Regions from separate parts of the Micromonospora sp. C97 genome, predicted to be linked through region 3. Evidence: predicted binding sites of a transcription regulator. Region 3 holds the regulator's gene; each other region holds the start of a gene.
What was found. The regulator HrcA, encoded in region 3, represses chaperone genes, less so after heat shock. The targets are predictions, from matches to a motif close to GGTTNGCACNCTCNNNNNGAGNGTGCNAACC.
Positions count from the first base shown of each region.

Region 1 (9,714 bases), on a different contig from region 3:
CCGTGATGGGGGTGCCGGCAGGTTGGGCCACCGGGGAATGACCCCGGCCCCCCGGTCGTTGTAATCCCCACGATCGACCGCAGGCATCGCCTCCACCTGGGTGCCGACGGGATGGGCCACCCCCGGAATGACCCCGGCCCCCCGGTCGTTACACCTGGACCCCGGCGCCACGAGCCCCGCTCGCAGGCCGCCGACCCCTCAGACTTTTCCCGGTTTGTTTGTGCAGCGCCGGACGAGGTGCTCACACCCTGCCGCCGTTCCCCCCTTTGGCGGTTCGGGTGTTCCTACCCCCGAAGGAGCTACCCCCATGAACACGATCTTCCGTAAGAGCATGCTGTCCGTTGCTGGTCTCGCGTTCGCCGGTGGTGTCTTCGCCGGCCCGATCGCCGCCCACGCCAACCCGGCCGTGGACGCCAAGCCCGCCGCCGCAGCGGTGGCCGTGCAGGCGGCGAAGCCGCAGGGCGAGCAGTCGCACATCACCCTCAACGACGAGCAGACGGCCAACGTCAAGGCGATCATCGCCGCGACGAAGAAGGCCGGCCTGCCCGAACGGGCCGCGGTCATCTCGATCGCGACGAGCCTGCAGGAGTCGAAGCTGGAGAACCTGGGTCACCTGGGTGACAGGAACGATCATGACTCGCTGGGCCTGTTCCAGCAGCGCCCGTCCAGTGGTTGGGGTACGCCGGAGCAGATCACCGACCCCGAGTACTCGACGACCGCGTTCCTGAAGGGTCTGAAGCAGGTTGACGGGTGGCAGGACATGCCGCTGACCGTGGCCGCGCAGACGGTGCAGGTCTCGGCGTACCCGGACGCCTACGCCCAGTGGGAGCAGCAGGCCACCGACCTCGTCGCCCAGCACTGGAACAGCTGACCCGCACCACCGCACACCAGCACCACCGCACGGTAAGACCCAAGACCACCGACCGCTGGCCGGCACCCGCAACCCGGGGTGCCGGCCAGCGGCCTTTGCATTGCCGCCGGCCCGCCGGGACGCCCGCCCCCGGGACGCCGACCACCGACCGCCGCAGCGGGCCGCAACGGGAGATGCCGCGCTGAAGGGCTCCTCGGCGGAGGCGGATGGCGTCATCAAGCGGCGTGCGTTTCCAGATCTTGGACAGTTTCCGTTAGCACAGAACGGAAACTGTCCAAGATCTGCATGTACGGTCCGAGCATCGCCGGTCCATCAGCCGCCGGCCGCGCCGAAGGACAGGCACGGACCCGCAAGCCAGGTCGGTAGGCAGCCGCGGTAGATCACCCACGGACCCCGCGGTCAGGTGGGGCCCTCCCCGCTGTCGACCGGAGGGGCCGTGGTGTGTCGGGGTCAGCGGACGGTGACGGTGACGGTATGCCAGCCGGTGGCGCCGTCCGGGACGACGCCCTGGGTACGGTCGGTTTGGGTTTCACCGGTCGCGTCTGTCGCTCGGACCTGGAGCCGGTGTTCGCCCGGTGTGGCGTCCCAGCGCCAGGACCACTGGACCCAGGTGTCCACCGACACGGTGGGGGCCAGTTCGGCCTCCTGCCACTGGCCGTCGTCGACGCGTACCTCGACTCGGCGGATGCCTCGGTGCTGCGCCCAGGCCACCCCGGCGACGGTCACCGGCCCGGCGGTCAGCCGGTTGCGTCTGCGGGGCGTGTCGATCCGCGACTGGGTCTTGATCGGCCCCTCGCGGGACCATCCGCGCGGCACCCAGTACGCGTCGAAGTCGGCGAACCGGGTCAGCTCAAGTTCGGTCACCCATTTGCAGGCCGACACGTAGCCGTAGAGGCCCGGCACCACCATCCGGACCGGGAAGCCGTGCTCGACCGGCAGCGGCTCGCCGTTCATTCCGACGGCCAGCAGCGCGTCCCGTCCGTCGCGCAGCGCGGCGGTGGGGGTGCCGCAGGTCCAGCCGTCGACAGACCGGCCGACGACCTGGTCGGCGTCGTCGTCGGGCTCGACCTCGTCCAGCAGTTCCCGCAGGGGTACGCCGAGCCAGCGGGCGTTGCCGATCAGGTCCCCGCCCACCTCGTTGGAGACGCAGGCCAGGGTGACGTACCGCTCGACCAGCGGTCGGGCCAGCAGATCCGCGTAACTGTAGGTGCGCTCCTTACCGACCCGTCCGTGGATCCGCAGCCGCCAGGTGTCCGGGTCGACCTGGGGCACCACCAGCGCGGTGTCGATCCGGTAGAACCCGAAGTTCGGGGTGACGTACGGCGCCAGTTGGGCCAGCGAGAGGTTCGCGCCTGCCGGCACGGCCGGTGCGGGGGCGACCGGCGCGGGCAGGCGGATCGCGTCCCGGGCTGCGGACACGCCGCGCCGACCTGCCAGCCAACGCCCGCCGAGACCGGCCACCACTGCCGTTCCGAGCAGCACCCCGCTCCCGGTGAGAAATCGCCGCCGCGACTCCGGGTCCACCTCGGCGGGCTCAACCGGCTCAACCGCCGGCGTCGGCCCCGCCGAAGGCACCGGCACCGGCGCGGCCGGAGACACCGGCCGACGCTCGGATGCTGAGGAGGCTCCCGTCGGCAGCTCGTCCCGCGACTCCGACCCCGGGCCGGTGGACGACACAGGCCCGGCAGGCGGCACCGCACCGTCAGGCCGCGCCGCACCGGCAGGCGGCACAGGACCGTTGGACGGCGCCGGGCCGGCGGACCGCACGGTCGGCGTGGGTGGTGACCAGGGCCAGGGGTTCAGTTCGAACGGGCCGGCGATGAACAGCCAGAGCACCAGGGCGCCGAGACCCGCGCCGATCACTGACGGCAGTGCGTCGGCGAGATCCGCGCCGGAGCGGGTCAACGCGGCGGCGACGCCGATGGCGCCGAACACGCCGATGCCTGCCAGGCCGAGTGCCAGCCGACGAACCGCCAGTACGCCGAGGAGCGCGGCGAAGCCGCCCAGCAACACGGCGGTGCCGACCAGCAGCGCGATCTTGTCGGCGGTGCCGAAGAGGTCGATGGCGAGTTGCTTGAGTGACTCGGGGACGGCGTCGACGATGACCCCGCCGACCGCGACCAGGGGTGCCGACCGGGGGCCGGTCAGCACCGCTACCGGTTCGGCGATCCCGATCGCGACGGCGGCGGCGGTGATTCCGGCCAGCGCGGCGTACCGCCGTGACGTGGTGCTCATCGGCCCAGTGTGCGCGATCATCTCGGCCGGTCGCCAACAACGTCAGCGTTCGGTAATGACCTGCCAGCCGACGGAAACGGGCCGGGGCGCACCGCCGTACGGCGGTGCGCCCCGGAACGGGTGTCGCTACCGGATCAGAAGCCGGGGCCGTGCTGGTGGCCGTGACCGTGGCCGTGCCCGCCGGCGGCGGCCGGTTCGGCCTGCTCCGGCTTCTCCACCACGAGGCTCTCCGTGGTGAGCAGCAGACCGGCGATCGAGGCGGCGTTGGTGACCGCGTTGCGGGTCACCTTCACCGGGTCGATGATGCCGGCCTTGACCAGGTCGACGTACTCGCCCTTGGCGGCGTCGAGGCCGTTGCCCCAGCTGAGGTCGGCGACCTTCTGCGTCACGACGTAGCCGTCGTGACCGGCGTTCTGGGCGATCCAGCGCAGCGGCTCGACGAGCGCCTTGCGCACGACCGAGACGCCGACCTTCTCGTCACCGGTGAAGCCCAGGTCGTCGTCGAGCACCGAGAGGATCTGCACCAGGGCGGCGCCGCCGCCGGGCACGGTGCCCTCCTCGACCGCTGCCTTGGTCGCCGCGATGGCGTCCTCGATGCGGTGCTTGCGCTCCTTCATCTCGACCTCGGTCGCCGCGCCGGCCTTGATGACGGCGATGCCACCGGAGAGCTTCGCCAGCCGCTCGGCCAGCTTCTCCCGGTCCCACTCGGAGTCGGAGGCCTCGATCTCCTTGCGGATCTGGGACACCCGGTCGGCGACGTCGGCCTTCTGGCCACCGCCGTCGACGATCGTGGTGTTCTCCTTGTCGACCACGACGCGCCGGGCGGTGCCGAGCACCTCCAGGCCGACCTGGTCGAGCTTGTAGCCCAGCTCCGAGGCGACCAGCTCGGCGCCCGTGGAGATCGCGATGTCCTGGAGCATCGCCTTGCGCCGGTCACCGAAGCCCGGGGCCTTGACCGCGCAGACCTTGAGGGTCTTGCGCAGCGAGTTGACCACCAGGGTGGAGAGCGCCTGGCCGTCCACGTCCTCGGCGATGATCAGCAGGGGCTTGCTGTTCTGCAGGACCTTCTCCAGCAGCGGCAGCAGCTCCTCGATCGCCGAGATCTTCTGGGTGGTGACCAGGATGTACGCGTCCTCGAGGACGGACTCCTGGCTCTCCAGGTCGGTGACGAAGTTCGGCGAGATGAAGCCCTTGTCGAACTGGAGACCCTCGGTCACGTCCAGTTCGGTGGTGAGCATCGAGCCTTCCTCGACGGTGATGACACCGTCGCGGCCGACGCGCTCCATCGCCTCGGCGATCAGATCGCCGATCGTGGAGTCCTGCGCGGAGATCGTCGCCACGTTCGCGATCGACTCCTTGCTGGTGACCTCGGCAGCCTTGCCGAGCAGCGCCTCGGAGACCTTGGTGGCCGCCGCGTCGATGCCCCGCTTGAGGCCGGCCGGGTTGGTCCCGGCGGTCACGTTGCGCAGACCCTCCCGGACCATGGCCTGGGCCAGCACGGTCGCGGTGGTGGTCCCGTCGCCGGCGACGTCGTTGGTCTTGGTCGCCACCTCCTTGACCAGCTGCGCGCCAAGGTTCTCGTACGGGTTGGTGAGCTCGATCTCCTTGGCGATGGTCACACCATCGTTGGTGATCGTCGGCGCACCGAATTTCTTGTCCAGGACGACGTTGCGCCCGCGCGGGCCGAGGGTGACCTTGACCGCGTCCGCGAGGGCGTTGACACCGTGCTCCAGCAGGTGTCGGGCGTCGTCCGAGAAGCTCAGGATCTTCGCCATTAATGTCCCTTCGAAGCGCCATTGCCCCGGCCCGGCGAGCCGGACCGGGGCAGTGGCACTGATCGGTTGCTTACTTCTCGATGACCGCGAGGACGTCGCGGGCGGAGAGCACCAGGTACTCCTCGCCGGCGTACTTGACCTCGGTGCCGCCGTACTTCGAGTAGAGGACGGTGTCGCCGACCTGCACGTCAACCGGAACCCGGTTGCCGTTGTCGTCGACGCGCCCCGGGCCCACAGCGAGGACGGTGCCCTCCTGCGGCTTCTCCTTGGCGGTGTCGGGGATCACGATGCCCGACGCCGTGGTGGTCTCAGCCTCGTTCGCCTGGACCACGATGCGGTCCTCGAGCGGCTTGATCGCAACCTTGGTCGCGGTAGTCACGGGCATACCCTCCTGGGGTACTGGTTTCGTTGCTGACCAGCGGGGCTGGCCAGCGTCAATCTGCCTCATGCCACCGGGCGGTGCCGTCGTCGCGGGTGCCGGTCCGCCTGGCGTGCGCACCCGGGTCGCGAGACCCGGAAGCTGGCACCCTCAGGGTGAGAGTGCTAATCGCAGGTTATTCCGTGGCTAGCACTCCGTCAAGGAGAGTGCCAGCGCGTCGCGCCCCGCCAGCCAGGATTTCCGGCTCGGCCGGGACAATGACCGGGTGGATCTCGATCAGCTGGCGGCGCTGCGTACCCCTGAGGGGTCGGCCGCGCTCACCGCGGCGGCCGGGCTGGCCGGCGGTGACCCGCTGGCCGCGGCCTCGGCGCTGCGCGCGGCCGGGGTGCCGCCCACGCTGGCCGCGGCAGCCCTCACCCAGGCCGAGCTGCGCCACCGGGCGGTCGGCAAGTTCGGCTCGGCCGCCGCTGGGATGTTCCTCACCCGCCCCGGCCTGGAGCAGGCCACCCGCCGGGTGGTCGCCGACCGTCGGGCCGCCCGGTTGTCCGCGGCCGGCGTGCGCACCCTGGCCGACCTCGGCTGCGGGCTGGGGGCCGACGCGCTGGCCGCCGCCCGTGCCGGCATCCGGGTGTACGGGGTGGAGGCCGACCCGGTGACCGCCGCGATGGCCGCCGCCAACGCCACGGCGGCCGGCCTGGCCGAGCTGTTCACCGTCGAGTGCGGCGACGCGACCGGGTTCGACGTGTCACGGGTCGACGGCGTTTTCTGCGACCCGGCCCGCCGCACGAGCGGCACCGGGCGGCGAATCTTCGACCCGCGCGCCTACTCGCCGCCGTGGGACTTCGTGACCGGGCTGGCCGAGCGGGTGCCGCGCACTGTGGTGAAGGTGGCGCCGGGCCTGGACCACGGGCTCATCCCGGCCGGGGCGGAGGCCGAGTGGGTCGGCGTCGACGGTGACCTGGTCGAGGCGGCGCTCTGGTGCGGTGAGCTGGCGGAGGTGCCCCGCCGCGCCACCCTCTACCGGCAGCGGGGCAGCGAGATCCACCGTGACCAGCTCACCGGCTCGGGTGCCGCCGAGGCGCCGGTCGGGCCGGTACGCCGCTACCTGTACGACCCGGAGCCGGCGGTGGTGCGCGCGCATCTCGTCGCCGAACTGGCCACCGAGCTGGACGCCACCCTGGCCGATCCGAGCATCGCCTACCTCTATGCCGACCAGCCGACCCGCACCCCGTACGCGCGCTGTCTGGAGATCACCGACGTGTTGCCGTTCTCGCTCAAGCGCCTGCGGGCGCTGCTGCGGGACCGGCGGGTGGGCCGCGTGGAGATCCTCAAGCGGGGTTCGGCGCTCGTCCCGGAGCAGCTCCGCAAGGACCTGCGGCTGGCCGGGGACGAGGCGGCGAGTCTGGTGCTCACCCGGGTCGACGGCGCACCGACGGTGCTCATCGGCCGGCCGGTCCACTAACGTCGTCGCCGTGGCGGGACAGGGCACGCCGGCGACGGCACTGTTGGTCAAGCGCGGGATCGCGCATCGCACCCATCCGTACCGGGTGTCGCCGGACGCCCCGAACTACGGCGCGCTGGTGGCGGTGGCGCTCGGCGTGGCGCCGGAGCGGGTGTTCAAGTCGCTGGTGACCGCTGTCGACGGGGCGCTCACCGTGGCGGTCGTGCCGGTGACCGGGGAGCTGGATCTCAAGGCGCTCGCGGCGGCGGTCGGCGGCAAGCGGGCGGTGCTGGCGGATCGGGCGGTCGCCGAGCGTGCAACCGGCTACGTACGCGGTGGGATCAGCCCGCTCGGGCAGCGTCGGCGGTTGCCCACGGTGCTGGACGAGGCCGCGCTGCAACTGCCGACGATCTACGTCTCGGCTGGTCGGCGCGGACTACAACTCGAACTGGCAGCGGCGGATCTGGTGGCGCTGACCGACGCCCGTACCGCGGTGTTGCAGAGCAGCTGACGACAGTCGTTACATCGCTCTCCCCGTGGGATACCCGCGGAGTAACAGTCGCGTTGCTGAATTGTTATCGCTCCCAACAAACTAGGCACCTGCGCGGTCTTGTGTAGCCGGTGTGACGCGAAATACGTTGCCGGACACAACAAAACAACACCTCCCCCACCTCCGAAAGGACCCTGCACATGCGTAAGGGGATCCTCACCATCGCCGCCGTGGGCCTGCTCACGACCGGCGGCTTGACCGCTTGCAGCGACGACTCCGGCGACGGCGGCGCCGCCGCCAAGACCCCCAAGATCGGCGTGATCCTCCCGGACAGCAAGTCCTCGGCCCGCTGGGAGACCGCGGACCGTCGGTTCCTGGAGGAGGCGTTCAAGGCCGCCGGCGTCCAGTACGACATTCAGAACGCCCAGAACGACAAGACCGCCTTCCAGACCATCGCCGACCAGATGATCACCAGTGGCGTCACCGCCCTGATGATCGTCAACCTGGACTCCGGCACCGGCAAGGCAGTGCTGGACAAGGCCAAGTCGCAGGGCGTCGCCACCATCGACTACGACCGGCTCACCCTCGGCGGCTCCGCCCAGTACTACGTCAGCTTCGACAACGAGACCGTCGGCAAGCTCCAGGGCGAGGGCCTGTCGAAGTGCCTGACCGACAAGGGCGTCAAGAACCCCGTCGTGTCGTACCTGAACGGCTCCCCCACCGACAACAACGCCACCCTGTTCAAGGCCGGCTACGACTCGGTGCTCAAGCCGAAGTTCGACTCCAAGGAGTACGTCAAGGGCCCCGAGGACGCGGTGCCGGCGTGGGACAACGCGCAGGCCGCGACGATCTTCGAGCAGCAGCTCACCAAGGCCAACGGCAAGATCGACGGTGTGCTGGCCGCCAACGACGGTCTCGGCAACGCGGCCATCTCGATCCTCAAGAAGAACAAGCTCAACGGCAAGGTGCCGGTGACCGGGCAGGACGCCAGCACCGAGGGCCTGCAGAACATCCTCGTCGGTGACCAGTGCATGACCGTCTACAAGGCGGTTCGGGAAGAGGCCAAGGCCGCCTCCGACCTCGCCATCGCGCTCGCCAAGGGCGAGAAGAAGGACACCGGCCAGACGGTGAAGGACCCGGAGGGTGGCCGCGACGTCCCGTCGGTGCTGCTCACCCCGAAGGCCATCTACAAGGAGAACGTCAAGGACGTCATCGCCGACGGCTACGTGACCAAGGAAGAGGTCTGCGCCGGGGCGTACGCCAAGCTCTGCGCCGACGCCGGCATCAGCTGACCGACGCCGCAGTACCCGCCGGGACGACCATCGCCGCCCGGCACGGGAGCACCCTCCCGTGCCGGGCGGCGCCCGCCGGACGGGCCCCGACCCTCCCTTAAGAAGGAGACCCCCGTGTCCGCGACTCCCCTGCTGGAACTCCGCGGGATCGACAAGAGCTTCGGTCCCGTCCAGGTGCTCCGCGACGTCGCCCTGACCGTCCACCCGGGCGAAGTGACCGCACTGGTCGGCGACAACGGCGCCGGCAAGTCGACCCTGGTGAAGTGCATCAGCGGCATCCACCCCATCGACGCCGGAGAGTTCCTGTTCAACGGTGAACCGGTACACATCGGCAGCCCCCGCGACGCCGCCACGCTCGGCATCGAGGTCGTCTACCAGGACCTCGCGCTCTGCGACAACCTGGACATCGTGCAGAACATGTTCCTCGGCCGGGAGAAGCGCAGCGGCATCGTCCTGGACGAGCCGACCATGGAACAGCTCGCCGCCGAAACGCTGGCGGGGCTCTCCATCCGCACCGTCACGTCACTTCGCCAGCACGTCTCCAGCCTCTCCGGCGGTCAGCGCCAGACCGTGGCCATCGCCAAGGCGGTGCTCTGGAACAGCAAGCTGGTCATCCTGGACGAGCCCACCGCGGCGCTCGGCGTGGCACAGACCGCCCAGGTGCTCGAACTGGTCCGCCGCCTCGCCGACAACGGCCTGGCCGTGGTGCTCATCTCGCACAACATGAACGACGTCTTCGCCGTCTCCGACCGGATCGCCGCGCTGTACCTCGGCCAGATGGTCGCCCAGGTGAAGACCACCGACATCACCCACGCCCAGGTGGTCGAGCTGATCACCGCCGGGCGCTCGGGCGGGCTCGGCCTCGCCACCGACCCGGGCAGCAACGGCGACGGCCCGCAGCCGGCCGACTCGATCTCAGGAGGCGTCCGATGACCACCACCGCCGTGCGGAAGGACGGCCCCGCCGCCGTCACACCCCCGCCGACCGTCGGAGGCCACGCCCGCACCTACCTGAGTCGGGTACGCGGTGGCGACGTCGGCGCGCTGCCGGCCGTGCTCGGCCTGATCGTGCTCTGCACCGTCTTCGCCATCATGCGGCCGTCGTCGTTCCTGTCCGCCGGCAACTTCGCCAACCTCTTCACGCAGGGCGCGGCGGTCACGCTGATCGCGATGGGTCTGGTCTTCGTGCTGCTGCTCGGCGAGATCGACCTCTCCGCCGGCTTCGCCAGCGG
Region 1 covers NZ_JAGPXU010000002.1:53,034-62,747, forward strand. Annotated here, with positions in the region: gene KBX26_RS03380 (hypothetical protein) at 308-871, shown strand; gene KBX26_RS03385 (molybdopterin-dependent oxidoreductase) at 1,322-3,106, opposite strand; gene groL (chaperonin GroEL) at 3,241-4,881, opposite strand; gene groES (co-chaperone GroES) at 4,952-5,266, opposite strand; gene KBX26_RS03400 (methyltransferase domain-containing protein) at 5,526-6,722, shown strand; gene ybaK (Cys-tRNA(Pro) deacylase) at 6,733-7,212, shown strand; gene KBX26_RS03410 (sugar ABC transporter substrate-binding protein) at 7,392-8,483, shown strand; gene KBX26_RS03415 (ATP-binding cassette domain-containing protein) at 8,598-9,416, shown strand; gene KBX26_RS03420 (sugar ABC transporter permease) at 9,413-9,714, shown strand, end outside.
Region 1: groES (co-chaperone GroES) is a predicted target of HrcA. The motif match lies at 5,400-5,430, and genes of this name have one in related genera.

Region 2 (9,714 bases), on a different contig from region 3:
TGACGGACCCGATCGCGGTGACCGACCCGGTGGCCGTGAACGCCCGCTGACCCACTCCCTGGGATTCGCCCTGGAGGCCACGGCCAGCTTTGCCTAGACTCGGCGGCACAACTGAATACCTCATCCAGAGGGGCTGAGGGATACGGCCCGACGACGCCCCGGCAACCACCCCGCGCGCTCACCGCTGAGCGACCCGCGGGGCAGGTGCCAATTCCGTCCCCGCCGCACGGTGCGATGCGGGGAAAGATGAGAGGACTCTCGACATGACGTCGACGCTCGTCAGCTCCGGCATCGACACCTCTGCCAGCCCGGCCCGCGCCCTGGTCTGCCGCGCCTGTTCGGCCCGCTACCCGCTCGCCGCCCAGCACGCCTGTTACGAGTGTTTCGGCCCGCTGGAGGTCGACTACGACACCTCCGCGCTGGCCACCGTCACCCGTGAACAGATCGAAGCCGGCCCGGACAACATCTGGCGGTACGCTGCACTGCTGCCCGCCGGTCAGGACCCGGCCAGCCGGGTCACCCTCGACCCGGGGCTGACCCCGTTGGTGGCGGCCCCGCACCTCGCCGCCGAGTTGGGCATCACCGCGCCGCTGTGGGTCAAGGACGACAGCGCCAACCCCACCCACTCGTTCAAGGACCGGGTCGTCTCGGTGGCGCTCACCGCCGCCAAGGCGCTCGGCTTCACCCGGTTCGCCTGCGCGTCGACCGGCAACCTGGCCAACTCGGTGGCCGCCCACGCCGCCCGCGCCGGCGTGCCCTCGGTGGTCTTCATCCCCAGCGACCTGGAGCAGGGCAAGGTCATCACCACCGCCGTCTACGGTGGCGAACTGGTCGCCATCGACGGTTCGTACGACGATGTCAACCGGCTCTGCGGCGAGCTGGTGGAGACCGACGAATTCGAGGACACGGCGTTCGTCAACGTGAACGTCCGGCCGTACTACGCAGAGGGTTCCAAGACCCTCGGCTACGAGGTGGCCGAGCAGCTGGGCTGGCGGATCCCGGCGCAGGTGGTCATTCCGATGGCCAGCGGCGAGCTGCTCACCAAGATTGACAAGGCGTTCTCCGAGCTGGTCGAGATCGGCCTGGTCGAGGCGCCGGCCGGCGGCTGGAAGGTCTTCGGTGCGCAGTCCGCAGGCTGCAACCCGATCGCCACCGCCCTGCACGGCGGGACCGACACGATCATCCCGGTCAAGCCGACCGGCATCGCCAAGTCGCTCAACATCGGCGACCCGGCAGCCGGCCTCTACGCCCTGGAAGCGGTCCGCCGCACCGGCGGCTGGATGGAGTACGTCGACGACGACGAGATCCGGGCGGGCATCCGCGACCTGGCCCGCACGACCGGGGTCTTCGCCGAGACCGCGGGTGGGGTGACAGTGGCCGTGCTGCGCAAGCTGGTCGAGTCCGGTCGGCTCGACCCGTCGGCGGAGACCGTCGTGTTCAACACCGGCGAGGGTCTGAAGACCATCGACGCGGTGGCCGGCCAGGTTGGCCCGACCCACCACATCAAGCCCTCGCTGCGTGCCGCCCGCGACGCCGGCCTCCTCGGCTGACCCACGGGCCAGGTGGATCAGCCAGTAACTGGGTTTTCGCTGTGAGTGTGGAAAACCCGCCGCTACGGACTTGACGGCAGGAACCGGACGGCGCAAGATGCTCCGTGCGGGAGGGCATTTCGCCGAAGACTTTTGAAGTTCTTGCGACCCAACGCCGGAGGCGTTGTGCGAGTGTCCCTCCCGACCACGTTCGATCGGGCCAGCGATTAATTCGCTGGCCCGATCGCTTTTGCCTGGTGCACCCTCAGCGCAATGAGCATCACTATCGCGTCGTTCGACGGCGCCGACCGGACCGCGGTCGACGAGGCGTACCGGATCGGGTCAGCGGTCAACCACGCCGACCTGCCGGACTTCCCGCCCTCCTGCCGGCGCCGCTTCGACGCGCTGTTCCACACGCCGATGCCCGGCACCCGGTCACTCTGGGCGCTGGCCCGACTGGACGGCGTGCCGGCCGGCTACCTCCAACTGGACCTGCCGCAGCTCGACAACACCGACAACGCCACCGCCGACCTGCTGGTGCATCCCCAGCTGCGGCGTCGTGGAGTCGGCCGGGCCCTGCACGAGTACGGCGTGCGTCTGCTCCGCGAACACGGCCGCAAGCGGGTGGTGGGGATGGCGGTCTCCGCGCTGCCCGGCGGGCCGGCCCGAAGCGTGGCCGGTGACGCGTTCGCCGCCGCTACCGGAGCGCAGCCCGCCCTCGCCGAGGTGCGCCGACGGCTCGACGTCAGCAAGCTCGACCGGGTCGCGCTGCGGGCTTCGCTCGCCGAGGCCCGCCCGCGGGCCGAGGGCTACCAGTCGGTCTGCTGGCAGGGGGCCACCCCGCCGGAGTACGTCGCCGACATCGCCTACCTCGACGGCCGGCTGCTGATGGACGCGCCCATGGGCGACGTGCAGTGGGAGCCGGAGCGGGTGGACGCCGAGCGCATCCGCGGCAACGAGCGGGCGCTGGACGCCCGGGGCCGGCGGCGCTACCACCTCGGGATGCGCCACGAGGCGTCCGGTCGACTTGTCGCCTGGACGCTGCTGGACGTGGGTGCCTCCGCCGACTGGCACGCGTTCCAGCAGATCACCATCGTCGACCCGGCCCACCGTGGGCACCGGCTCGGCCTCATCGCCAAGGCGGAGAACCTGCACCACCTGCTCACCCACCAGCCGGCGATACAGGTGATCGACACCTGGAACGCGACAAGCAACAGCTACATGGTGGCGATCAACGAGCAGCTCGGCTTCCGCCCGGTGGACTCCTGGACCGACTGGCAGCTCACCCTCTGACAGGTATCGGCGCTACTGCTCGCGGACCTGACTCAGGCATGCGCCGCTGCCGGGCATTCGCGCTACTGCTCGCGGACCTGACTCAGGCATGATGGCGGGCATGACGGAGACCCCGCATCCCCTGTACGACAGGCACGCCGACACCCTCAACCGTGCGCTGACCGCGATCACGGAGCGGGGCTACTGGTCCGCCTATCCTGAATCCCCCAGCCCCCGGGTGTACGGCGAGACCGCCGCCGCCGACGGTAAGGCCGCCTTCGAGGCGTACCTCGGTGGTGATTTTCCGCTCGACCAGCCCGGCAGCGGCGCTCGGGTCGCCACCGAGACGAGCCCGTTCGGTGTGGAGTTGGCGGTGCGGTACCCGCACGCCGGCCCCGGCGAGCTGGTCAGCGCCGCCTCCGCCGCGCTGCCGGCGTGGCGTGACGCCGGCCCGCAGGCCCGGGTGGGCGTCTGCCTGGAGATCCTCGACCGGCTGCACAAGAACATCTTCGAACTGGCCAACGCGGTGCAGTTCACCAGCGGGCAGGCGTTCGTGATGGCCTTCCAGGCCGGTGGCGCGCACGCGCTGGACCGGGCGCTGGAAGCCCTGGCGTACGCGTACGCCGAGATGACCCGGCACCCGGGCACGGCGGGCTGGGAGAAGGCCGCCGGCAAGGGCGACCCGCTGCGGATGACCAAGACGTTCCACGTGGTGCCGCGTGGGGTGGCGCTGGTGATCGGCTGCAACACCTTCCCGACCTGGAACTCGTACCCCGGGCTGTTCGCCTCGCTGGCCACCGGCAACCCGGTGATCGTCAAGCCGCACCCGCGCGCCGTGCTGCCGCTGGCCATCACCGTGAAGTACGCCCGGGAGGTGCTCGCCGAGGCCGGCTTCGACCCGAACCTGATCATGTTGGCGGCGGAGGCGCCCGGCGAGAAGCTCGCCAGCGACCTGGCCCTGCACCGGGCCGTGAAGATCGTCGACTTCACCGGCTCCACCGAGTACGGCGACTGGCTGGAGACGCACGCGCGGCAGGCCTCGGTCTACACCGAGAAGGCCGGGCTGAACACCGTCGTCATCGACTCCACCGACGACTTCGCCGGCATGTGCCGCAACCTCGGTTTCACGCTGACCCTCTACAGCGGTCAGATGTGCACCACCTCGCAGAACATCCTCATCCCGGCCGGCGGCATCGAGACCGACCAGGGGCACAAGAGCTTCGACGAGGTGGCCGGCGGGATCGCCGCCGCCGTCGGCAAGCTCACCGCGGACCCGGCCCGGGGTGTCGAACTCACCGGCGCCATCGTCAACGACGGGGTGCTGGAGCGGCTGGCCGAGGTGACCAAGGTCGGCGAGCCGGTGCTTCAGTCGCGCGCCGTGGAGCATCCGTCGTACGCCGACGCGGTGGTGCGTACCCCGACGATCGTGAAGCTGACCGCTGACGACGCGGAGACGTACGGCCGGGAGTGGTTCGGGCCGATCTCGTTCGCCATCGCCACCGACTCCACAGCACACAGCCTGGAACTGCTGCGCCGGACGGTCGGCGAGAAGGGCGCGCTCACCGCCGGGGTCTACTCCACCGACGAGGCGGTGCTGGACGCGGCCGAGGCGGTGGCGGTCGAGGTCGGGGTGCACCTGTCCTGCAACCTCACCGGAGGTGTCTTCGTCAACCAGTCGGCGGCGTTCTCCGACTTCCACGGCAGTGGGGCCAACGCGGCGGCCAACTCGGCGCTGACGGACGGGGCGTACGTGGCGAACCGGTTCCGGATCGTGCAGTCCCGGCGGCACGTCTGAGCCTCGGTCGCGGTTGAGGGTTTCCGGGGCTGCCTCGCGTTTCCTTGCGGTTGAGGGTTTCCGGGGCAGCCCGCCCCGCTCCGGGCGGTCAGGCTTGATCCCTGCGCGGGTCGGGCTGCCCCGGAAACCCTGACGTGGGCACGGTTGTCGCTGACGTGTCCGGCCGGGGCCTCTTTCTATCCATGATCGTGCTCGATCCAGGGTCTGGTGGCCTTCCGGCGAATGGTTACCACTACATCGCAGATCGAGCACGATCATGGTGCTCCGGCATGCTGCGCGACCGGGGCGGCGGGGGAGCGGGGTGTGGTGGCTGTGCGGGTCTAGGCGGGGCGGCGCATGTGCAGTTCGGTGAGGGCTGGGATGGTGGGGTGCGGGACGCGTACCCCGGTGTCCTGGAAGCCCAGGCGCTGGTAGGCCCGGTAGGCGCGGTCGTTGCCGACCACCACCTCCAGCAGCAGCTCCGGTCGGCCACAGGCGCGCGACCAGGCGGCCACCCCGTCGATCAGCTCGCCGAGCAGCCCGCTGCCGCGCCAGGTCGGCGTGACGTAGACGGCGTAGATCACGGTTACGCCGGGTTCGTTCGGGGCGGTGGTGCCGCCGGCGTGCCCGACCAGCCGGCCACCGGGGTCGGCGATGAACTGCGCGTTGCTGGAACCGGCTGAGGTGTACGCGACCCGGGCGGCGTACTCGTTGTGTGGCCGGGCCGCCGCGTCCGCCAGGGTCTCCAGGAAGGCCAACGGCGCGTCGGCCAGCATCTCCAGGCGCAGCGCCCGCATCCGGGCGGCGTCCTCCGGCCGGACCCGGCGGATCTCCGCCAGCCGCACCGCCGGCGAGCCCATGTCGGTGGTCATGTCCGCATGCCTACCACAGGGGATGGCCGCCTTCTCGTGAGCTGTGCCCGCTCGCCGTCACCTCGGCGCGGCCCCGGAGTGTGTCCGATTTGTGGCCGTGCGCGGCCGTCACTCCTCGTGTAGCGTGCGATTTCGGTCACCTCACTCAATGGCGGTCATCGATCGCTGAGTCGGTGGTCGGGGCGCCCGGCTGCGCCGTGCGCCGGGTCAGGCAAGGCCGCGCGAGTAAGGGAAGTGCACCGTGGCACAGGGCACCGTGAAGTGGTTCAACGCCGAAAAGGGCTACGGCTTCATTGCCGTCGACGGCGGTCAGGACGTGTTCGTCCACTTCTCCGCTATCGAGATGGACGGTTACAAGGCGCTGGACGACGGTCAGCGGGTCGAGTTCGAGATCGCCCAGGGTCAGAAGGGTCCGCAGGCCGAGCACGTACGCGTCACCGGCTGAGCTTTCGGACTGATCGGCCCCGGTGAGTCGGGGCTGCGGCAGGGGCACCCAGCCGGGAAGATCGTGACCGTTCCAGCCGATGCCGAGGAGCGTTCATGACCGACCAGCCGCCCCCGCCCACGTCGTCCGCCGGGTCCGGGGAGCCGGACCCGTCCTCGCCCGCCGGCAGCCCCGGCCACTCCGGTCCGCCGCCCGGCTGGGGCCCGGGCCTGCCCCCGGCCGGCCCGCCGCCCGGCTGGGATCCCGTAACCGGGTCCTGGGGCGCCGGTGCGCCTCAGCAGGGTTGGACGTTCCCGCCCACCGGGGGCTACCCGCCCGGGTCGGGCCCCTACGGCGGGCAGCCGTGGTATCCGGGGCCGCCGGCCGGCTGGTACCCGCCGGGTTACGGGTTCGACCCGAACGACGCACTGGTCACGCCGCCCGGCGCCGGCCTCGGCGGTTGGTTCGACAGATGTGGCGCAGCGTTGCGCCGGGGCTGGCGGCAGTTGGTGCCGATCGTGCTGCTCACCCAGGTGCTGCCGGCGGCGGTGCTCTCGGTGATCTCGCTCGGGCTGGACCCGTCGGCGCAGTGGGCCGCCCAGGCCGAGTCGAGTCCAAACCCGGCGCTTCCTGACAACTTCGCCGCCGAGCTGCTGAACCTTCTGGTCCTGCTGGTCGGCGGCAGCCTGCTGGTCGGGTTGGTGCAGGCCGTTGGATGGGCCGCCGGCACCTGGGTGATCACCAAGCAGGCGGCCGGTCAGCCGGTCAGCCTGGAGTCGGCACTGCGCTACGGCCTGCGCCGGGCCCTCGGGCTGTGGGGTTGGACCCTGCTGATCGGCCTGCTGATCGGCGTGGGCCTCTGCTTCTGTGTGCTGCCGGGCATCTACCTGGCCCTCGCGCTGAGCATGGCCGGCCCGGTCTATCTCTTCGAGCGGCACAACCCGATCGGCCGATCGTTCCGGATGTTCCATGATCGGCTGGGCCTGCTGCTCGGTCGGGTCGCCCTGGTGGCCGCGGCGGTGATCGTCGGCACGGTGATCCCCGGTGTGCTGGAAGGGGTGGGCACCTCCCCGCTCGGAACGGATCCGTTCGCCTCGGCGGGCACCGCGGTCGGCGCGGTGGTCGTGATCGGGATCACCGCCGTGCTGGCCCTGCCCGCTCACCTGGCCCAACTCATCGGTCTGCTGGTGACGTACGCCGAGCAGCGGGCCCATGAGGCGCCGGTGAACACCGCCGTACTGGCTGCGGAACTCGGCTGAGCGGCGGCATCGTGCTTGCACTCGGCATGGGAGAGTGCTAAACAAGTCATTGGCACTCGCATACCGTGAGTGCCAATGGTCGGGACGGTGGGGCCAGGTTGCACCGGCGTGGAGACGCCGGGGTGACACATGGCCGGTCGTCGCGGGCTATCCGGCCCGGCCGAAGGACGTCGTCGTCGCCAGGTGGCGACGTCCCAAGGTGCGTACACCAGGCGGCCCATCCGGGGCACACATCTCGGGTGGCCCGTGAGTGTCCAGGAGGACAACGCCGTATGGCCAAGATGATCGCGTTCGACGAAGAGGCGCGCCGCGGCCTCGAGCGGGGCATGAACCAGCTCGCCGACGCCGTAAAGGTGACCCTCGGCCCCAAGGGCCGCAACGTCGTGCTCGAGAAGAAGTGGGGTGCCCCCACCATCACCAACGATGGTGTGAGCATCGCCAAGGAGATCGAGCTCGAGGACCCGTACGAGAAGATCGGCGCTGAGCTGGTCAAGGAGGTCGCCAAGAAGACCGACGACGTTGCCGGTGACGGCACGACGACGGCGACCGTCCTGGCCCAGGCCCTGGTTCGCGAGGGCCTGCGCAACGTGGCCGCCGGCGCCAACCCGATGGCCCTGAAGCGGGGCATCGAGGCTGCTGTCGCGAGCGTCTCGGAGGAGCTGTCCAAGCTCGCCAAGGACGTCGAGACCAAGGAGCAGATCGCCTCCACCGCCTCCATCTCCGCTGGCGACAGCACCGTCGGCGAGATCATCGCCGAGGCGATGGACAAGGTCGGCAAGGAAGGCGTCATCACCGTCGAGGAGAGCAACACCTTCGGGCTGGAGCTTGAGCTCACCGAGGGTATGCGCTTCGACAAGGGCTACATCTCGGCCTACTTCATGACCGACCCGGAGCGTATGGAGGCCGTCTTCGACGACCCGTACATCCTGATCGCCAACAGCAAGATCTCGTCGGTGAAGGACCTGCTCCCGATCCTGGAGAAGGTCATGCAGTCGGGCAAGCCGCTGCTGATCATCGCCGAGGACCTGGAGGGCGAGGCCCTCGCCACCCTGGTGGTCAACAAGGTCCGTGGCACCTTCAAGTCGGTCGCCGTCAAGGCGCCGGGCTTCGGTGACCGCCGCAAGGCCATGCTGACCGACATCGCCATCCTCGCCGGTGGCCAGGTCATCAGCGAGGAGGTCGGCCTCAAGCTCGACGCCGCCAGCCTCGACATGCTGGGCCGCGCCCGCAAGGTCGTGGTGACCAAGGACGAGACCACCATCGTCGACGGTGCCGGTGACGCCGAGCAGATCCAGGGCCGGGTCAACCAGATCCGGGCCGAGATCGACAAGAGCGACTCCGACTACGACCGGGAGAAGCTGCAGGAGCGGCTGGCCAAGCTGGCCGGTGGCGTTGCGGTCATCAAGGTCGGCGCGGCCACCGAGGTCGAGCTCAAGGAGCGCAAGCACCGCATCGAGGACGCCGTTCGCAACGCGAAGGCCGCCGTCGAGGAGGGCATCGTCCCGGGTGGTGGCGTCGCGCTGGTGCAGGCCGGCAAGACCGCCTTCGACAAGCTCGACCTGGTCGGCGACGAGGCGACCGGTGCGAACATCGTCAAGGTCGCGCTGGACGCCCCGCTGCGGCAGATCGCCGTCAACGCCGGCCTTGAGGGCGGCGTCGTGGTGGAGAAGGTCCGTAACCTCGAAGCGGGTCACGGCCTCAACGCCGCCAACGGCGAGTACGTCGACCTGCTGGCCGCGGGCATCATCGACCCGGCCAAGGTGACGCGCTCGGCGCTGCAGAACGCCGCTTCCATCGCGGCGCTCTTCCTCACCACCGAGGCTGTTGTCGCGGACAAGCCGGAGAAGACCCCGGCTGCCCCGGCTGGCCCGGGTGGCGGGGAAATGGACTTCTGAGTCCAGTTCCGACACACCGAACGGGGCGGGCCGCTGACGCGGTCCGCCCCGTTCGTCGTCAGGTCGGTAGGGGGCGCTGGTTGCGCCGTTTCTGTGCCCTGCTGTACGGCGGAAGCAGTTGGATCGGCGCGTCCACCATCTCCTGAGGTTCCTCGGCCATCGACGGCTCACCGTCGGTGGTCATCTCGGCCAGTTGCTCGGCGTCGCCGTAGTCGAGCCGGTCGAACGGCAGTTGACCGGGGAGTTCACCCACCGGCTTCCAGGTGATCGGCGGGCCGTCCTCGGTCTGGTTGTCATCCGTGGTCATGGCTGCCTCCTCTACCGAAACGGTAGGGGGCGTCGATGGCCGACGCGGGCGAAAGGATCTACGTCCTGTTTGCCCCGGTTAGGTGGTTGGTAGGGCTCGCCGGTACAGGAAGAAGACCCGCTCGATCCGTGCGCCCGCGCTGCCCGAATAGAACGGCACCGGCCCGACCCAGCCAATCTGTGCCCGGTCCAGCCCCGCCGCCCGCAGGTCGCGCAGGCAACGCCGCAACAGCACCCCACCGATGCCCGACCCCTCGGCGGCCGGCGCGGTGCCCATCGGCCCGAACCAACTCGGCCGCGACGACCCGTACGCCGCGAAGCCGAGCAGCTCGCCGTCCCGCTCCGCCAGGTGGCAACCGGCGTCCGCGCGCCCCACCGACCCG
Region 2 covers NZ_JAGPXU010000002.1:401,800-411,513, reverse strand. Annotated here, with positions in the region: gene KBX26_RS05110 (DMT family transporter) at 1-50, shown strand, start outside; SAM riboswitch class I at 118-253, shown strand; gene thrC (threonine synthase) at 264-1,550, shown strand; gene KBX26_RS05100 (GNAT family N-acetyltransferase) at 1,803-2,822, shown strand; gene paaN (phenylacetic acid degradation protein PaaN) at 2,923-4,596, shown strand; gene KBX26_RS05090 (GNAT family N-acetyltransferase) at 4,917-5,447, opposite strand; gene KBX26_RS05085 (cold-shock protein) at 5,689-5,892, shown strand; gene KBX26_RS05080 (hypothetical protein) at 5,988-7,130, shown strand; gene groL (chaperonin GroEL) at 7,403-9,025, shown strand; gene KBX26_RS05070 (hypothetical protein) at 9,084-9,332, opposite strand; gene KBX26_RS05065 (GNAT family N-acetyltransferase) at 9,411-9,714, opposite strand, start outside.
Region 2: groL (chaperonin GroEL) is a predicted target of HrcA. The motif match lies at 7,178-7,208, and genes of this name have one in related genera.

Region 3 (9,714 bases):
GACCTCGTCCGCCGCGCCGGGGGCGAGATGACCGGCATCGCGCCGGTCGACCTCACCGACCCCGAGCAGGTACGCACGCTCGTCGACGACGCTGCCGCCGCCTACGGCGGGCTGGACGTGGTCTACAACAACGCGGCAGCGCTCCGCTTCGGCCCGATGCCCGACTTCTCCGTGGCGGACTGGCGCTACACCATCACCGGGGAACTCGACATTCCGTACTTCGTGTCGAAGTTCGCCTGGCCGCACCTGGTCCGGCGCGGCGGCGGCGTCATCATCAGCGCCGCCTCCATGGCCGGGACGATCGGCGGCCACGTGCCGCCGATGGTCGGTCACACCGCCGCGAACGCCGGCATCATCGGGATGACCCGACAGCTCGCGCTCGAAGGCGCGCCGCACGGGATCCGCGCCGTGGCGGTCAGCCCCGGGCCCACCCTCACCCCGGCCAGCGAACGCGACCTCGGTGACAACCAGGAGGCCCGGGACGCCATCACCGCCAAGACGCTGCTCAAGCGCTTCGCGCGCCCCGAGGAGGTCGTCGAGCTGGTGGTCTTCCTCGCCTCGGACCGGGCGTCGTACATCACCGGGGCGAACTACCCGGTCGACGGCGGCGCGACCGCCTGGTGACCCGAGCATGGGCGCCGCGGCTCCCGGCGGCGCCCCTGACCCTCAGTCGTCCTGAGCGGGCACCCAGCGCGCCGGACGTTTGTCGCGGAACGCGGTGACCCCCTCGCGTCCCTCGTCGGACAGGAAGTAACCGGTCGAGACGGCGGAGAGCCGGGCCAGCTCGGCACGCAGCTCGGCGGTGGCCGGCCGGCGCAGCAGATCCTTCGCGCCGGCCAACGCGCCCGGCGCGCCGCGCACCAGCGAGTCGCAGTAGCCGCGCACCGTGTCGTCCAGCCCGTCCGCCGGGACCGACGCCGTGACCAGGCCGATCTCGGCGGCCCGGCGACCGTCGAAGGTGTCGCCGGTCAGGTACAGCTCGGCGGCGGCGCGGGGGTGCAGCCGGGGCAGCACGGTCGCCGAGATCACCGCCGGGATCACCCCGATGCGGACCTCGGTGAACGCGAACGTCGCCTCGTCGGCGCAGACGGCCAGGTCGGCGGCGGCGATCAGGCCGAGCCCACCGGCCCGCGCCGGCCCGGCCACCCGGGCCAGCACGGGCTTCGGGCACTCCCAGACCGCGGCGAGCACATCACCCAACATGCCGGCCGGAACCGTCCCGCTGGCGTACGCCATGGCGGTTTCCTTCAGGTCCGCCCCGGAGCAGAAGACCGGGCCGGTGTGGTCGAGCACTACCGCTCGGACCGCCTCGTCGGCCACCGCGTCCGCCAGCCCGGCCAGCAACTGGGTCATCAGGGCGGTGGAGAGCGCGTTGCGGTTGTGTGGGCTGTCCAGGGTGAGGGTGGTCACCCCACGGGCCGTGGCGACCCGCACGAGGACGTCGGGAGAGGTCATGCCGGGCACACTAGTGGCCATGCCCGGCGTCCTTCCAGATGGTGAGACCGTCCCCGTTGACGGATCGTTGCCCGCCACCGCCACCGCAGCGGTCGGCGCGCGCGGCTTCGGCGTGTACGTGCACGTCCCGTTCTGCGCCAGTCGCTGCGGCTACTGCGACTTCAACACCTACACCGCAGCCGAACTGGGCGGCGGTGCCAGCCGCGAGGGGTACGCCGACACCGTCCTGGCCGAGCTGGCGCTCGCCGCCCGGGTGCTGGGCGACAACCCGCCGCCCCGGGTCGACACCGTCTTCGTCGGTGGTGGCACGCCCACCCTGCTCCCCGCCGACGACCTGGCCCGCATCCTCGACGGGATCGACCGCACCTGGGGGCTGGCCGCCGACGCCGAGGTGACCACCGAGGCCAACCCCGAGTCGGTCACCCCGGAATCGTTGAAGCTGCTGCGGGCGGCCGGCTACACCCGGATCTCGCTGGGCATGCAGTCCGCCTCCCCGGGGGTGCTGGCGATCCTGGACCGCACACACAGCGCCGGCCGGGCCACCGCCGCCGCACTGGAGGCGCGCGACGCCGAGTTCGCGCACGTCAACCTGGACCTGATCTACGGCACTCCGGGGGAACGGGCCGAGGACTTCGCCGCCTCGCTGGAGCAGGTGGTCGCCGCCGGGGTGGACCACGTCAGCGCGTACGCCCTGATCGTCGAGGACGGCACCCGGCTCGCCGCCCGGATGCGGCGCGGCGAGCTGGCGTACCCCAGTGACGACGTGGCCGCGGACCGCTACCTGGCGGCGGAGGCCGCGCTCGACGCGGCCGGGTTCTCCTGGTACGAGGTCTCCAACTGGGCCCGCAGCGACCAGGCCCGGTGCCGGCACAACCTGCTCTACTGGACCGGCGCGGACTGGTGGGGCCTCGGCCCGGGGGCGCACAGCCACGTCGGCGGGGTGCGCTGGTGGAACGTCAAACACCCCTCCGCGTACGCCCAGCGGCTGGCCGCCGGTGCGTCTCCCGGGCTGGCCCGGGAGGTGCTCACTGTCGACGAGGCGCACATGGAGGACGTGATGCTGCGGCTGCGGCTGGCCAGCGGTCTCCCGCTGGCGGTGCTCGACGCCGCCGGGCGGGCCGGCGCGGAGCGGGCGCTGGCCGGCGGCCTGCTGGCCGCCGACGAGTACGCCGCCGGCCGGGCGGTGCTCACAGTGCGCGGTCGACTGCTCGCCGACGCGGTCGTCCGCGATCTGCTGCCCTGAGCGCAGGGCGGCGGTGTGCCGAACCGGCCGGGGGAGCGGCCGGCCCGGTTCACTTGATGAAGTTGGCGGTCATCGGGTAGCGGTACGGGGTGCCCTCGTTGGCCTTCACGCCGGCGATGATCCCGAACAGGATCTGGATCACCACGACGGCGATGCTGGGCAGGAAGAGCAGGCACCAGCTCACGAAGAGCAGCACGAACGCGATGATCGACCAGAGGATCTGGAAGTTCAGGGCGGCGAGGGCGTGCGCCCGGACGGTCGGCGACTGCTGGCCACGGGCCAGGTAGGCGATGAGCGGGGCGACGAAGCCCAGCGGACCGAAGCTGATCAGCGCGCCGAGCGCGCCGCCGAAGTGGGCGACCAACGCCCAGGTCTTGTCCTCGTTGGTGGCGTAGCCGCCGCCGGGGCCGCCGTAGGCCCCACCGGCCGGATAGCCGCCGGGCGGGTAGCCCCCGGGCGGGGGGTAGCCGCCTGCCGGAGGGTAGCCACCTGACGTCGGTTGGTCACCGGTGGGAGGCGGATAGCCACCGGCCGGGGGATAGCCGGCCGGGCCGGGTGCGCCCGACAGTGGTGCGGTGGGCGGCTCGGCCGACGGGAACGGGCCCGGGGAGGTCGGCTCCGGCGGGTAGTTGCCGGGCTCACCCGAACCGGGAGGGCGAGGAGGTTCAGTCATGGATGTCACGGTAGGGGCCCGTGGCAACGCCGCACCAGAGCGACACCGCCCGGCAGTGCGGGCCGATCGGCCCAGTGCGGTGGCGCGGGCCGCACCGACCGGTGGCCGTTGATCATCGCGTCGGCGGGCCTGCCGACGTAGACTGGCACTCGCTACAGTCGAGTGCCAGGACGGCTCGGCCGGCCCAGGGCGCCGGCGGCCGACGTGCGACAGGAGGTGCGGAGGATGGGTCTCGACGACCGGAAACTCGCAGTGCTCCGCGCCATCGTCGAAGACTACGTCTCCACCCAGGAGCCGGTCGGCAGCAAGGCGCTGGTCGAGCGGCACCAGCTCGGGGTCTCCCCGGCGACGGTCCGCAACGACATGGCCGTGCTGGAGGAGGAGGGTTACATCCGGCAGCCGCACACCAGTGCCGGCCGGGTGCCCACCGACCGCGGCTACCGCCTCTTCGTCGACCGGCTGTCCCGGGTCAAGCCGCTCAGCCCGGCCGAGCGCCGGGCCATCGAGCGCTTCCTGGTCGGCGCTGTCGACCTCGACGACGTGGTGCACCGCACGGTGCGGCTGCTCGCCCAGCTCACCCGGCAGGTCGCCGTCGTGCAGTACCCGAGCCTGGCCCGCTCCTCGGTGCGTCACCTGGAGCTGGTGCCGATCTCCACCACCCGGCTGATGCTCGTCATGATCGCGGACACCGGCCGGGTGGAGCAGCGACTCGTGGAGCTGCCCGGGCCGGTGCCCGCCGACGACGTCACCGACCTGCGCCGACTGATCAACGAGAAGCTCGCCAACGCCCGGCTGTCCGAGACGCCACCGCTGGTGCAGGCGCTGGTCGAGGAAGCGCCGACCGGGCTGCGACCGACCATGACCACGCTCGCCAGCGTGCTGCTGGAGACGCTCGTCGAACGGCACGAGGAACGGATCGCCCTCGCCGGCACCGCCAACCTCACCCGGGGCGGGCTGCTCGACTTCCAGGGCTCGCTGCGGCCGATCCTCGAGGCGCTGGAGGAGGAGGTCGTGCTGCTCAAGCTCATCGGTGAGACCGAGCCGAGCACGACCCGGGTGCTGATCGGCGACGAGAACGAGTTCGACAACCTGCGCGCCGCCTCGGTGGTCAGCACCGGCTACGGCCCGGGCACCACCATCGTGGGCGGGCTCGGGGTGCTGGGGCCCACCCGGATGGACTACCCCGGCAACATCGCCACGGTGCGCGCCGTGGCACGCTACGTGGGCGAGTTGCTGGCCCAGAACTGATTGGTCAGGGCCGATGCGGCCGGCTGCGGCCGCCGACCGGCGCAACGCGAGACGAACATGAGGACACGGAACGCAGTGGCCAGGGACTACTACGGCATTCTCGGTGTGAGCCGGGAAGCCTCCGATGACGAGATCAAGCGCGCCTACCGCAAGCTGGCACGCCAGTTCCACCCGGATGTCAATCCGGACCCGGAGGCTCAGGAGAAGTTCAAGGACATCAACGCCGCGTACGAGGTCCTCTCGGACGACCGGAAGCGGCAGATCGTCGACCTGGGTGGCGACCCGCTCGCCCCGGGTGGCGGCGCCGGTGGCCCGGGCGGCCCCGGTGGAGCCGGCCCGTTCGTCGGCTTCCAGGACATCATGGACGCGTTCTTCGGCGGCGCGGCGGGTGGCGCCCGTGGCCCTCGGCCGCGTACCCGCCCGGGTGCCGACGCGATCCTGCGACTCGAACTCGACCTGCACGAGACGGCGTTCGGCGTCGAGGCGCCGATCACCGTCGACACCGCTGTGCTCTGCACCACCTGCTCCGGTGCCGGCACCGCCGCCGGCACGCACCTGGCGACCTGCGAGGCGTGCGGCGGTCGGGGCGAGGTGCAGTCGGTGCAGCGGACGTTCCTCGGTCAGGTGGTCTCCGCCCGGCCGTGCACCGTCTGCCAGGGCTACGGCACCACCATCCCGCACCCCTGCCCCACCTGCGCCGGTGACGGCCGGGTGCGCACCCGCCGGTCGCTGACCGTCAAGATCCCGGCCGGCGTCGAGGACGGCATGCGGATCCGGCTGGCCCAGCAGGGCGAGGTCGGCCCGGGCGGCGGCACCGCCGGTGACCTCTACGTGGAGATCCACGAACGTCCGCACGACGTCTACTCGCGCAAGGGCGACGACCTGCACTGCCGGGTCACCGTGCCGATGACCGCCGCCGCGCTCGGCACCCGGCTGACCATCAAGACGCTGGACAGCGAGGAGCCGGTCGACGTCAAGCCCGGCACCCAGCCGGGCAGCACGCTGCGGCTGCGCGCCCGAGGCGTCCCGCACCTGCGCGGCACCGGCCGGGGTGACCTCTACGTCCACCTGGACGTGCGGACCCCGACCAAGCTCGACGCCGACCAGGAGAAGATGCTGCGCGACTTCGCCAAGACCCGTGGCGAGGAGGTCGCCGAGCTGTCCAAGCAGGGCGGCTTCTTCTCCCGGATGCGCGACGCGTTCAACGGGCACGCCTGAGTGTCCGCGCCGCTGTTCCTGGTCGAGGCGCTGCCCACCGGCGACACGCTGACCCTGGACGGCCCGGAGGGGCACCACGCCGCCACCGTGCAGCGGCTGCGCGTCGGCGAGGAGCTGCTGCTCGCCGACGGCCGGGGTGGCACGGCCGCCGCCGTGGTCACGGCCGTCGGCCGGGGCAGCCTGGAGGTCACCGTCACCTCCCGGGGGTACGCGGACGCGCCCGTACCCCGGCTGGTGACGGTGCAGGGCATCGCCAAGGGCGACCGGGGCGAGCTGGCCGTGCAGGCGATGACCGAGGTCGGGGTGGACGAGATCGTCCCCTGGGCGGCATCGCGTTCGGTGGTCCAGTGGCGCGGCGACCGGGGCGTACGCGCCCGGGAGAAGTGGGTGGCCACGGCCCGGGAGGCGGCCAAGCAGGCCCGCCGACCGTGGCTACCGGTGGTGGCCGGTGCGCCGGACGAGTCCACCGCCACGGTGGCCCGCCGGATCGCCGGTGCCGCCGCCGGGTTCGTGCTGCACGAGGAGGCCGAGGAGCCGCTGACCGGCGTCGACCTGCCGTCGGCCGGGGAGATCGTCCTCGTCGTCGGCCCCGAGGGTGGCATCGCCCCGGCTGAGCTGACAGCCTTCCGCGAGGCCGGTGGCCGGCCGGTACGCCTCGGGCCGGAGGTCCTGCGTACCTCCACGGCCGGCGTGGCCGCGCTCAGCGTGCTCGCCACCCGCCTCGGCCGCTGGTAGCTGGCCACCCCTGACGCCGCCGCTCGTTGCGGCCGCTGGTGGCCCGTCGCTCGTTTCGGCCGCTGGTGTTCCGCCGCGCGCTGGCTTGTGGTCCGGCCGGATCGGAGCCGCCCGCTCGATTGAGCGTGATGCCTCTGGGTCATCACGATGACTGACAGGCATCACGCTCAATGTGGTGTTCGCCGTCGGCCCGCAGGGCCGCGGCCCACCGCCGGTCGGTCGGGGGCCGCGGCCCACCGCCGGTCGGTCGGGCGGACGCCGCAGCGGGTTCGGGTCGCGAGGTCAGCTGCGCAGGTACGAGGCGCCGTTGAGGTCGACGATCGTGCCGGAGGCCCACGTGGCCTGCGGCGAGGCCAGCCAGTGCACGGCCGCGGCGATCTCCTCCGGTTCGCCCACCCGGTCGAACGGGCTCTGCGCCCGGATGGCGGCGCCCTCCTCACCGCGCAGGTACTCGGTGACCATGTCGGTCGCCACGAACCCCGGCGCGACGGTTGCCACCGTGATGCCGTACGGCGCGAGCGCCACCGCGAGGGACTGACCCAACGCGTTCAGCCCCGCCTTGCTGGCACCGTACGCCGGCTGGTGCGGCTCGCCGCGGAACGCGCCCCGGGACGAGACGTTGACGATCCGCCCGCCGCGCTCCCGCATGTGCTGGGCGGCGCACCAGATGACGTTGCCGGCACCGGTCAGGTTGGTCTCCAGCACCTGCCGCCAGCGGTTCTGCCACTGTTCGTACGAGGCGCCGAAGACCGGGTGCGGGTCGTCGCGGTCGCCGTACGTCCCGGCGTTGTTGACCAGCACGTCCAGCCCGCCGAGCAGCTCCGCGGCCCGGTCGACCATGGCCCGGACCGCGTCCGGATCGGTGAGGTCGGCGCGGACCACCACGTGCCCGGCGCCGGGTAGCCGCGCGCGCAGCCGCTCGGCCGCGTCGGCGGAGTCGCGGTGGTGGATGGCCACCCGGTCACCGCTGGCCGCGAACGCCATTGCCACCGCGCTGCCGATCCCGCGCGAGGCCCCGGTCACGAGTACCGCCCGATCCGTCATGCCGGCCATCCTGCCTCAGCCGTTTCTATGCCGGCGAACGGGCCGGCGGCGCGGGCCGCGCCACGGCGGCACCGGCCCGTTACTCCTTACACTGCCCCGATGGGATCCGACTGCCTGTTCTGCCGCATCGTCGCCGGGGAGATCCCGGCCACCGTGGTCCGGGAGACCGACACCACGCTCGCCTTCCGTGACATCGACCCGAAGGCGCCGGTGCACGTGCTGGTCATTCCGAAGGAGCACTACGCCGACGTGGCGACGCTCGCCCAGGGTGACCCGGCGCTCGCCGCCGACGTGCTGGCGACGTCCGCCGCCGTGGCCGAGGACGAGGGCCTGCTCGGCGACGGTTTCCGGCTGATGTTCAACACCGGCGCGTACGGCGGGCAGGAGGTGTTCCACGTGCACGCGCACCTGCTCGGTGGCGCGCCGCTGGGCCCGATGCTGGCCCGGGACCTCGGGTGAGCGTGCCGGACAGCCGCGTGCACGAGCACCTGGACCGACTCGTCCGGCGGGTGCAGGCCGACGCCCGGGTGCCGGCGGTGTCGGCGGCGCTGCACCGGGCCGACCGACCGCTCTGGACCCGTACCGTCGGCGGGACCGGCACCGACAACCCGCTGGGACCGGGCACCCAGTTCCGGATCGGCTCGGTCACCAAGACGTTCACCGCGGTGCTGGTCCTGCAGTGCCGCGACGACGGGCTGCTGGACCTGGACGACCCGGTGGGCCGGCACCTCGACCTCCCGGCGCACGGCGAGCTGACCGTACGCCGGTTGCTGTCGCACACCGCTGGCCTGCAACGCGAGCCGTTCGGCGACGTCTGGGACAGCCTGCGCGCACCGGACGCCGACCAACTGGTCGCCGAGCTGGACCGCGCCGAGCGGGTGCTGCCGACCGGCCGCCGGTTCCACTACTCGAACCTGGGTATGGCAGTCCTCGGCCAGCTCGTCGCCCGGCTGCGGGGCGGGAGCTGGGCGCAGGCCCTCACCGAGCGGATCCTGACGCCGCTGGGGCTGACCGACACCACAGTGACCCCACGGCCGACGGCGGCCACCGGGTTCCTGGTCGACGCGTACTCCGACGAGGCGCACCCGGAACCGCCGACCGACTTCGGCGCTGTCGGCCCGGCCGCCCAGTTGTGGAGCACCGCTACCGACATGGCCCGCTGGGCGGCGTTCCTGGCCGACCCGGCTGCCCTGGACCCGGGCGGCGCGGTCCTCGCCCCGGCCACCCTGGACGAGATGCGCTGGCCGTTGACCACCACCGACGAGACGCTCTGGGGCGCGGGCTTCGGGCTCGGGCTGATCCTGATCCCACAGGGGGAACGGGTGATGCACGTGGGGCACGACGGGGCGATGCCCGGCTTCCTCGCCGGGGTGTACGGCCGTCGCGGTGGTGACGGCACGGCAGGTGCGATGGGCGCCGCGGTGCTCGGCTCGTCCGGCACGGCCGCCGAACTGCTCAGCCTGCCGCACCGGCTGCTCGCGGTGGCGGTCGAGCACGACCCGGCCGAGATCGAGCCCTGGCGTCCCGGGGCGCCCGCGCCGGCGGCCCTGCGGGGTGCGCTCGGCCGTTGGTGGGGCGAGGGCAGCGAGTACGTCTTCTCCTGGCACGACGGCGCCCTGCGGGCGCGCGGGGTCGACGACCCGGCCGGACGACCGCCGGCGATCTTCACCCCGTTGGCGGACCAGCCGGACGTGTTCCGGGTGGTCTCCGGTCGGGAGGCCGGTGAGCTGCTGCGACTGACCCGGGACGAGGCCGGCGTGGTGGTCCGGATGCACTGGGCGACGTACCGGTTCACCCGCCACCAGGAGACCTTCGACCGGTACGACTTCCGGGCCGGGGGTTGATCGCGGCCAGCGGAAATGGGCGCGATGCGGCCCGTGTTGAACCGATACGATGGGTGTAACGTCCGCACGCCAGGCCAGCAGGCCGGCGCCGAGATCGAGAGCAGGTGGCGCAGGGCCCTTCGGCCCGACCTATGACCGGCACCCCACCTCCCGGCCCGCCCCGGGTGCAGACCAGGATCACCGTGCCCGACCCGAAGATCATGGTGAATCTGCTCGGCGCGGGCGACGAGATCCTCCGACTCGTCGAACGCTCG
Region 3 covers NZ_JAGPXU010000027.1:12,615-22,328, reverse strand. Annotated here, with positions in the region: gene KBX26_RS26220 (SDR family NAD(P)-dependent oxidoreductase) at 1-624, shown strand, start outside; gene KBX26_RS26215 (enoyl-CoA hydratase-related protein) at 667-1,455, opposite strand; gene hemW (radical SAM family heme chaperone HemW) at 1,475-2,698, shown strand; gene KBX26_RS26205 (DUF4870 domain-containing protein) at 2,748-3,371, opposite strand; gene hrcA (heat-inducible transcriptional repressor HrcA) at 3,597-4,619, shown strand; gene dnaJ (molecular chaperone DnaJ) at 4,695-5,837, shown strand; gene KBX26_RS26190 (16S rRNA (uracil(1498)-N(3))-methyltransferase) at 5,838-6,572, shown strand; gene KBX26_RS26185 (SDR family NAD(P)-dependent oxidoreductase) at 6,855-7,616, opposite strand; gene KBX26_RS26180 (histidine triad nucleotide-binding protein) at 7,716-8,075, shown strand; gene KBX26_RS26175 (serine hydrolase domain-containing protein) at 8,072-9,460, shown strand; gene KBX26_RS26170 (PhoH family protein) at 9,592-9,714, shown strand, end outside.